Regions from separate parts of the Streptomyces yerevanensis genome, predicted to be linked through region 2. Evidence: riboswitches for the same ligand, from Rfam matches in the RefSeq annotation. Region 2 holds a riboswitch; the other holds the start of a gene.

Region 1 (3,404 bases), on a different contig from region 2:
GCCAGGTGACCGGCTCCATCTCGGTGGTGCCGTTGAGCTTCATGGTGCAGGAGCCGAGCGGGATCATGCCGCGGTCGAGCGCGTAGTCACGGTCGGCGAGGCGCCGCAGATAGCGCAGCATCGCGGTCTCGGAGCGGTGCTGGTGGAACACCGGGTGCGTGAGGTACTCGTCGGTGCGCAGCAGCGCGGCGGGCAGCGTGTCCGCGGCGGAGGCGTCCAGCGCCTCGACGTCACCCTCGACGCCGAACGCGGTCCAGACGGCACCCAGTTGGGTCCGCGTGGTGGTCTCGTCGCAGGCGATGGACAGCTGGTCGGCGTCGACGAGACGCAGGTTGACCCCGCCCTCGCGCGCGGCCGCGACGATCTCGGCGGCCCTGCCCGGCACACGGACGGTGAGTGTGTCGAAGTACGCCTCGTTCACGACCTCGACTCCGCCCGCCTTCAGACCGGTGGCGAGGATCGTGGCGTACCGGTGGGTGCGCTGCGCGATCGACCTGAGGCCCTGCGGGCCGTGGTAGACGGCGTACATCCCGGCCATCACGGCGAGCAGCACCTGAGCCGTACAGATGTTGCTGGTCGCCTTCTGCCGGCGGATGTGCTGCTCCCGCGTCTGCAGGGCGAGCCGGTACGCCTGGTTGCCGTCCGCGTCCAGCGAGACACCGACGAGACGGCCCGGCAGGTTGCGGGCGAACTTCTCGCGCACCGCCATGTATCCGGCGTGCGGCCCGCCGAAGCCCATCGGTACGCCGAAGCGCTGCGTCGTGCCGACTGCGATGTCGGCGCCGAGCTCGCCCGGCGAGGCAAGCAGCGTCAACGCCAGCAGATCGGCGGCGACGGTGACGATCGCGCCCAGCCCGTGCGCCTGCTCGATGACGGGCTTGATGTCCCGTACGGCACCGGAGGCGCCTGGGTACTGGAGGAGCACGCCGGTCACGCCGCGCTCGGCGACCTCGGCCGGAATGCCCTCGCCGAGATCCGCAACGACGACCTCGACGCCGATCGGCTCGGCGCGCGTCTCGATGACGGCGACAGTCTGCGGCAGCACGTCGGCGTCGACGAGGAAGACGCCGTTCTTGACCTTGCCCACACGTCGCGACAGCGCCATGGCCTCGGCAGCGGCGGTGCCCTCGTCGAGCAGCGAGGCACCCGACGTCGGCAGACCCGTGAGGTCGGCGACCATGGTCTGGAAGTTCAGCAGCGCCTCCAGGCGGCCCTGCGAGATCTCCGGCTGGTACGGGGTGTACGCGGTGTACCAGGCCGGGTTCTCCATGACGTTGCGCAGGATCACCGGCGGCGTGAACGTGCCGTAGTAACCGAGCCCGATCATCGAGTCGAGGACCTCGTTACGGTCTGCGAGGGAGCGCAGTTCGGCGAGGACCTCGGCCTCGGAGCGCGCGGCCGGCAGCGCGAGCGCCTCGGCATCCTTGATCACATCCGGCACCGCGGCGGCCGTCAGCTCCTCGAGCGAGCCATATCCCACCTGCGCGAGCATCTTGGCCCGGGCCTCGGTGTCGGGCCCGATATGGCGCTGCTCGAAGGGGATTCCCCGTTCGAGCTCGGAAAGCGGAATGCGATGGGCGGTCATTTACGGAGGCCTCCTGGTCTGACACGACCTTCGAGGGCACCACGGAGCGGTGCCCGGACGGCCTCCCCCTCTGTCATCTCAACCTGAGAGCTTCACCGGCCCGCCGGTTGTACGGCGTCCCGACTTTCACCGTCGGTGAGAGCGGAAGCCGTCGACACCCGCTCTGCTTTCCAGAGTGGCCTCGTCCGCGCGGTACGTGGGCCTGAGAGATTCCGGGGAGGATTTGCTCCTTCGGCGCCTCCGATGAAGCCTTGGAGGACTCTCCCGCACGGGGTCAGCAGCCGTTGACAGCGTACCAGCGGGCATCCCCCGAGTGGCCGCCCACCGCAAAGTGCTCTTTCGTAGTGCTTACGGATGCGTAGTGCCGCGTAGTGCTGACGGATGAGTTGCGACCAGCTGGAGGGCCCGTGCAGACCGACATCGATCCGCGCAACCTGATCGGCCGCAAGGCGTTCGACCGCAACGGCCACAAGATCGGCACCGTCGACGAGGTCTATCTCGACGACGCGACCGGTACGCCGGAGTGGGCGGCCATACGCACCGGCCTGTTCGGCAGGGACGCCTTCGTGCCCCTGGAGCCCAGCGAGCTGGTCGAGGGCAGCTTGCGGATCCCCTTCGACCGCGCCCTGGTCAAGGACGCCCCCGACTTCGGCGTCGGCCGCCACCTCTCCCCGGAGCAGGAACTCCAGCTCTACCACCACTACGGCCTCGACGTGACACCCCCGCAGCCCCCTCCACCAGACCGCGACTTCGGTCACCTGGCAGGCTCGGACGAGTCCTGAGCGGGCTTGCCTAAGTCCGGCGCGGTATCCGCGCCCCAGGGAGGCCGCAGGCCTCCTTAGGGGCGCGGGGCTGTATCGATTTGCGGCTCCGCCGCGATGGGGGTCCCCCCGCTCGAGCGAAGCCGAGAGTGGGGGAGCGACCAGCCACAACGAACGGTGTCTCGAACCGCACCGTGACCCGCCCGATGCCACTGCCCTGCACCCACCCGTGCCCGAACTCGGCATGTCGCACGTCATGCCCCGCGGACCACCGCCGCACGGCGGGCGCCTCCTGCTCTTCGGCCGACTCCTCCGCCTCGTCCTGCGTCTGATGCTCCGGCTCATCCGCGTGAGCCCGGGCCTCGGCCTGCGCCTGAACTTGCGCGAAGAGATCCTCCTGCGTGTAGTCGGCGAGCCCCGACACCCCAACCCCCAGCAGCCGTACGCCGCCGGTGGTGTCCACGGACTCCAGCAGCCGCGCGGCCGCCTCCCGCACCACCGAGAGGTCGTCCGTGGGGCCCCGCAGCGTCTCGGAACGGGTCAGCGTCGAGAAGTCGTACCGCCGCACCTTGAGCACAATGGTCCGTCCCGACAGATGCGCGCCGCGCAGCCTTCGCACACACCGGTCGGCGAGCCGCTGCACCTCCATCCGCACCCGCACCCGGTCGTGGATGTCCACGTCATACGTGTCTTCGACGGACACCGACTTGGTGTCCCGCTCAGCCACCACGGGCCGCTCGTCGTGCGCCAGCGCCATGGCGTACAACGCGATCCCGTGGGCCTTCCCGAGGAGCCGTACGACCTCGTCCTCACCCGCCTCGGCGATCTCCCCGACTGTCGTGATCCCGCCTCGCCGCAGATGGTCCCCGGTGGCCGGCCCCACCCCGGGCAAGATGCGCACCGACATGGGAGCAAGCAGTTCCCGCTCCGTCCCCGGCTCTATCACCACCAGACCGTCGGGCTTGGCCTGCTCGGAGGCAATCTTCGCGAGCATCTTGGAGGCGGCGAGCCCCACCGACCCGGTCAGCCCGGTGACGACCCGGATGTCCGCGCGCAGC
Region 2 (3,404 bases):
CGCGACCGGAGCGAAGTTCTCCGAGGCGATCATCTCCAGGGTGGACTGCTGACGGTTCAGCTCGGCGTCGACGGCGGCGGCGACGTCCGGGTCGAGTTCGTGCAGGGGCTGGTTCAGAAGCGACATCAGTCAGGAGTCCTTCAGGAGGCGGAGTCGGAGCCGGAGAATTCGGTGTACTCGGTCGCGGAGAGCAGGTCCTTCGGCTCCTCGGCGATACGTACCTTGAACAGCCAACCGCCCTCGAACGGGGCGGTGTTCACCAGCGCGGGGTCGTCCACGACGTCCTGGTTGATCTCGGTGACCTCACCGGTGACCGGCGAGTACAGATCGCTGACCGACTTCGTCGACTCCAGCTCGCCGCAGGTCTCGCCCGCGGTCACCGTGTCGCCGACCTCGGGGAGCTGGACGTAGACGACGTCGCCGAGCGCGTTGGCCGCGAACTCGGTGATGCCGACCGTCGATACGCCGTCCTCGGCGACCGACAGCCACTCGTGCTCCTTGCTGTAGCGCAGCTGCTGGGGGTTGCTCATGGCCTGAATTCTCCTGTACGCGGGGGAGTGGTGATCAACGGGTGGTCTTGCGTCACGAGACGCCGGACAAGAGACGTCAGATGCGAGACGTCGGATACGAGACGGCACACGGGAACGTACGTCACGTCGCTGCGCTGCCGAACCGTCGGCGGGATTACTTCTGGCGCTTGTAGAACGGCAACGCCACGACCTCGTACGGCTCGTGGCTGCCCCGGATGTCCACGCCGACACCGGGCGTGCCGGGCGCGGAGTGCGCGGCGTCGACGTACGCCATCGCGATCGGCCTGCCGAGGGTCGGCGAGGGCGCGCCGGAGGTGACCTCGCCGATGACCTTGCCGTCGGCGACGACCGCGTACCCGGCGCGCGGGACGCGGCGGCCCTCGGCGACCAGGCCGACGAGGACGCGCGGCGGCGACGACTCGGCGCGGGCGGCGGCTTCGGTGAGCGCCTCGCGCCCCACGAAGTCGCCCTCCTTCTCGAACTTCACGACCCGGCCGAGCCCCGCGTCGAAGGGGGTGAGCGAGGTCGACAGCTCGTGCCCGTACAGCGGCATGCCCGCCTCCAGGCGCAGCGTGTCCCGGCAGGACAGCCCGCAGGGGACGAGGCCCGCCGAGGATCCCGCGTCGGTCAGCGCCTGCCACAGCTTCTCCGCGTCGGCCGGGGCGACGAACAGCTCGAAGCCGTCCTCGCCGGTGTAGCCGGTGCGCGCGATCAGGGCCGGGACGCCGGCGACCGTGCCGGGCAGGCCCGCGTAGTACTTCAGGCCGTCGAGGTCGGCGTCGGTGAGGGACTTGAGGATGCCGGGGGACTCGGGGCCCTGGACGGCGAGCAGCGCGTACGCGTCACGGTCGTCGCGTACGGCGGCGTCGAAACCCCCGTGAGCCGCGGCGCGCTCGGTGAGGGCGTCCAGGACCACCTGGGAGTTGGAGGCGTTGGCCACGACCATGTACTCGGTCTCCTGGAGCCGGTACACGATCAGGTCGTCGAGGATGCCGCCGTCCTCGCGGCAGATCATCGTGTAGCGGGCACGGCCGACCTTGACGCCCCCGATGTTCCCGACCAGCGCGTAGTCGAGCAGTGCGGCGGCCCCCGGCCCGGTGACCGTGATCTCGCCCATGTGGGAGAGGTCGAAGAGACCCGCCTTCGTACGTACGGCGAGGTGCTCGTCGCGCTCGGAGCCGTATCGCAGGGGCATGTCCCAGCCGGCGAAGTCGGTCATGGTGGCGCCGAGCGAGCGATGCAGGGCATCGAGTGCTGTGCGGCGTGGAGTGGTGCTGCTCATCGGACAGGGCTCCCAAGGCATGACGGCGAGGTCGTTCCTCCCCATCTGTCATCGGAACCTGAGAGGTTCGCCGTGACCGCCGACAGACGGTGGTCATGGTTTGCACCTTGGGTGGAGCCGCTGGTCGGCGGCCCGCTTTTCAGATGTGCCTCGCCCGCGCGGTAACGGGGCCTGAGAGATTCAAGGGAGGGACTTGCTCCTTCGGCGCCCGGACACCCGTACACCTGCGTGTACACGTACCCGGAACTCTCCCGCGCGGATTCAAGCGGCCGGTATGCAGTTGGCGCGCACATCATCGCACGCATCGGTGCGCCGTGGCAGGGGGGTCTTTCACAGGCGTGGGGGGCCTTCACAGGGGGCACAGACCCGTCACAGTGATCTGTGACGGGCCTGTGGCATGACGAGAACGAAAACGACAGGGGGCACGCATTACCTTCTCTTTACACTTGACGGGGATGGGTCTCCCGACCCGATGGGGAGGACGAACAGCGTGAACAGGACCACGGCGTACGCGACGGGTGCCGCCGTCGCACTGCCCAAGCAGCCCGCTGTCCCGGCTGTCCCGGCCAGGGAGGCGTGCGGCCCGCTCCCGGCGCCCGTCGTCCGTGATCTACGGGAGCGCGCGGGACACAGTCCGCACGGCCTGCGCTTCGGCGCGGCCGATCTCGTCGTGGTCACGGGACTCCCGGGCAGCGGCAAGTCGACCCTGATGCGCCGCGCCGTGACGGGCGTCCGCATCGACTCGCAGGACACCCGCGACCGCTGGGACCGCCGCCTGTCCGGCGTTCTGCCGTACGCGGTCTACCGCCCCCTCGTACGGGCCGCGCACTACGCGGGCCTGCGTCGCGCCCTGCGCTCCGGCGAGGGCGTCGTCGTGCACGACTGCGGCACCCAGGCCTGGGTGCGCAACTGGATCGCGCGCGAGGCCAGGCGCCGCGGCGGCACGCTGCATCTGCTGCTCCTTGACGTCCCGCCGGACACGGCCCTGGACGGCCAGCGTGAGCGGGGCCGTGGCGTCTCGCGGTACGCCTTCGCCCGGCACCGCGCCGCGGCCGCCCGGCTGCTGCGCTCCGTGGAGAAGGGCGACCTGCCGGAGGGCTGCGGTTCGGCCGTCCTCATCGACCGGTCCGCGGCGGACGTGCTGCGGCGGATCGACTTCGACGACTAAGCGCTCCGCTGGGTGAGGCGGTTTGATGCTGCGGGTCCGTCGTGGGTGGTCGCGCCCGCGCGGCGGAGCCGCAAATCGATACAGCCCCGCGCCCCTAAAGAGGCCTACGGCCTCCTTTAAGGGGCGCGGTACTGCAGTGGACTTCGGCAAGTCTGCTCAGGCGGGAGCTAGGGTTTTCCGACGCAGCGGTTGCTGCCCCGGCAGTGGTTTTCGAGCAGGTGGTAGAGGCAGATGGACTTTCCGGCACAGGCGCACCCCCATCCGCACGTCGGCTGGCCCGGCAACGAGTTGGAGGAGGTGCTCGCCGCGTCCCTCGGCGCTCCGGCGGGACCCTCGGCGGGAGCCCGGATCGTGGAGGTCCTCGGCCGCAGCTTCCTCTGGGTGCCGCTGCCGAACGGCGGCGGCCCGCACAGCGGCCCGCTGA

The links. A riboswitch is a leader RNA that binds a small molecule or an ion and turns the genes downstream of it on or off. The one in region 2 is predicted to bind glycine.
Region 1: linked by a shared signal. The riboswitch ahead of gcvP (aminomethyl-transferring glycine dehydrogenase) and the one ahead of gcvT (glycine cleavage system aminomethyltransferase GcvT) in region 2 are both predicted to bind glycine.

What each region holds. Positions count from the first base shown of each region.
Region 1 covers NZ_JNWJ01000054.1:52,888-56,291, forward strand. Annotated here, with positions in the region: gene gcvP (aminomethyl-transferring glycine dehydrogenase) at 1-1,585, opposite strand, end outside; glycine riboswitch at 1,766-1,862, opposite strand; gene OP79_RS38235 (PRC-barrel domain-containing protein) at 1,993-2,367, shown strand; gene OP79_RS38240 (DNA polymerase IV) at 2,378-3,404, opposite strand, start outside.
Region 2 covers NZ_JNWJ01000014.1:66,132-69,535, forward strand. Annotated here, with positions in the region: gene glyA (serine hydroxymethyltransferase) at 1-126, opposite strand, end outside; gene gcvH (glycine cleavage system protein GcvH) at 141-530, opposite strand; gene gcvT (glycine cleavage system aminomethyltransferase GcvT) at 685-1,812, opposite strand; glycine riboswitch at 1,848-1,961, opposite strand; glycine riboswitch at 1,962-2,076, opposite strand; gene OP79_RS16625 (AAA family ATPase) at 2,285-2,980, shown strand; gene OP79_RS16630 (enhanced serine sensitivity protein SseB) at 3,212-3,404, shown strand, end outside.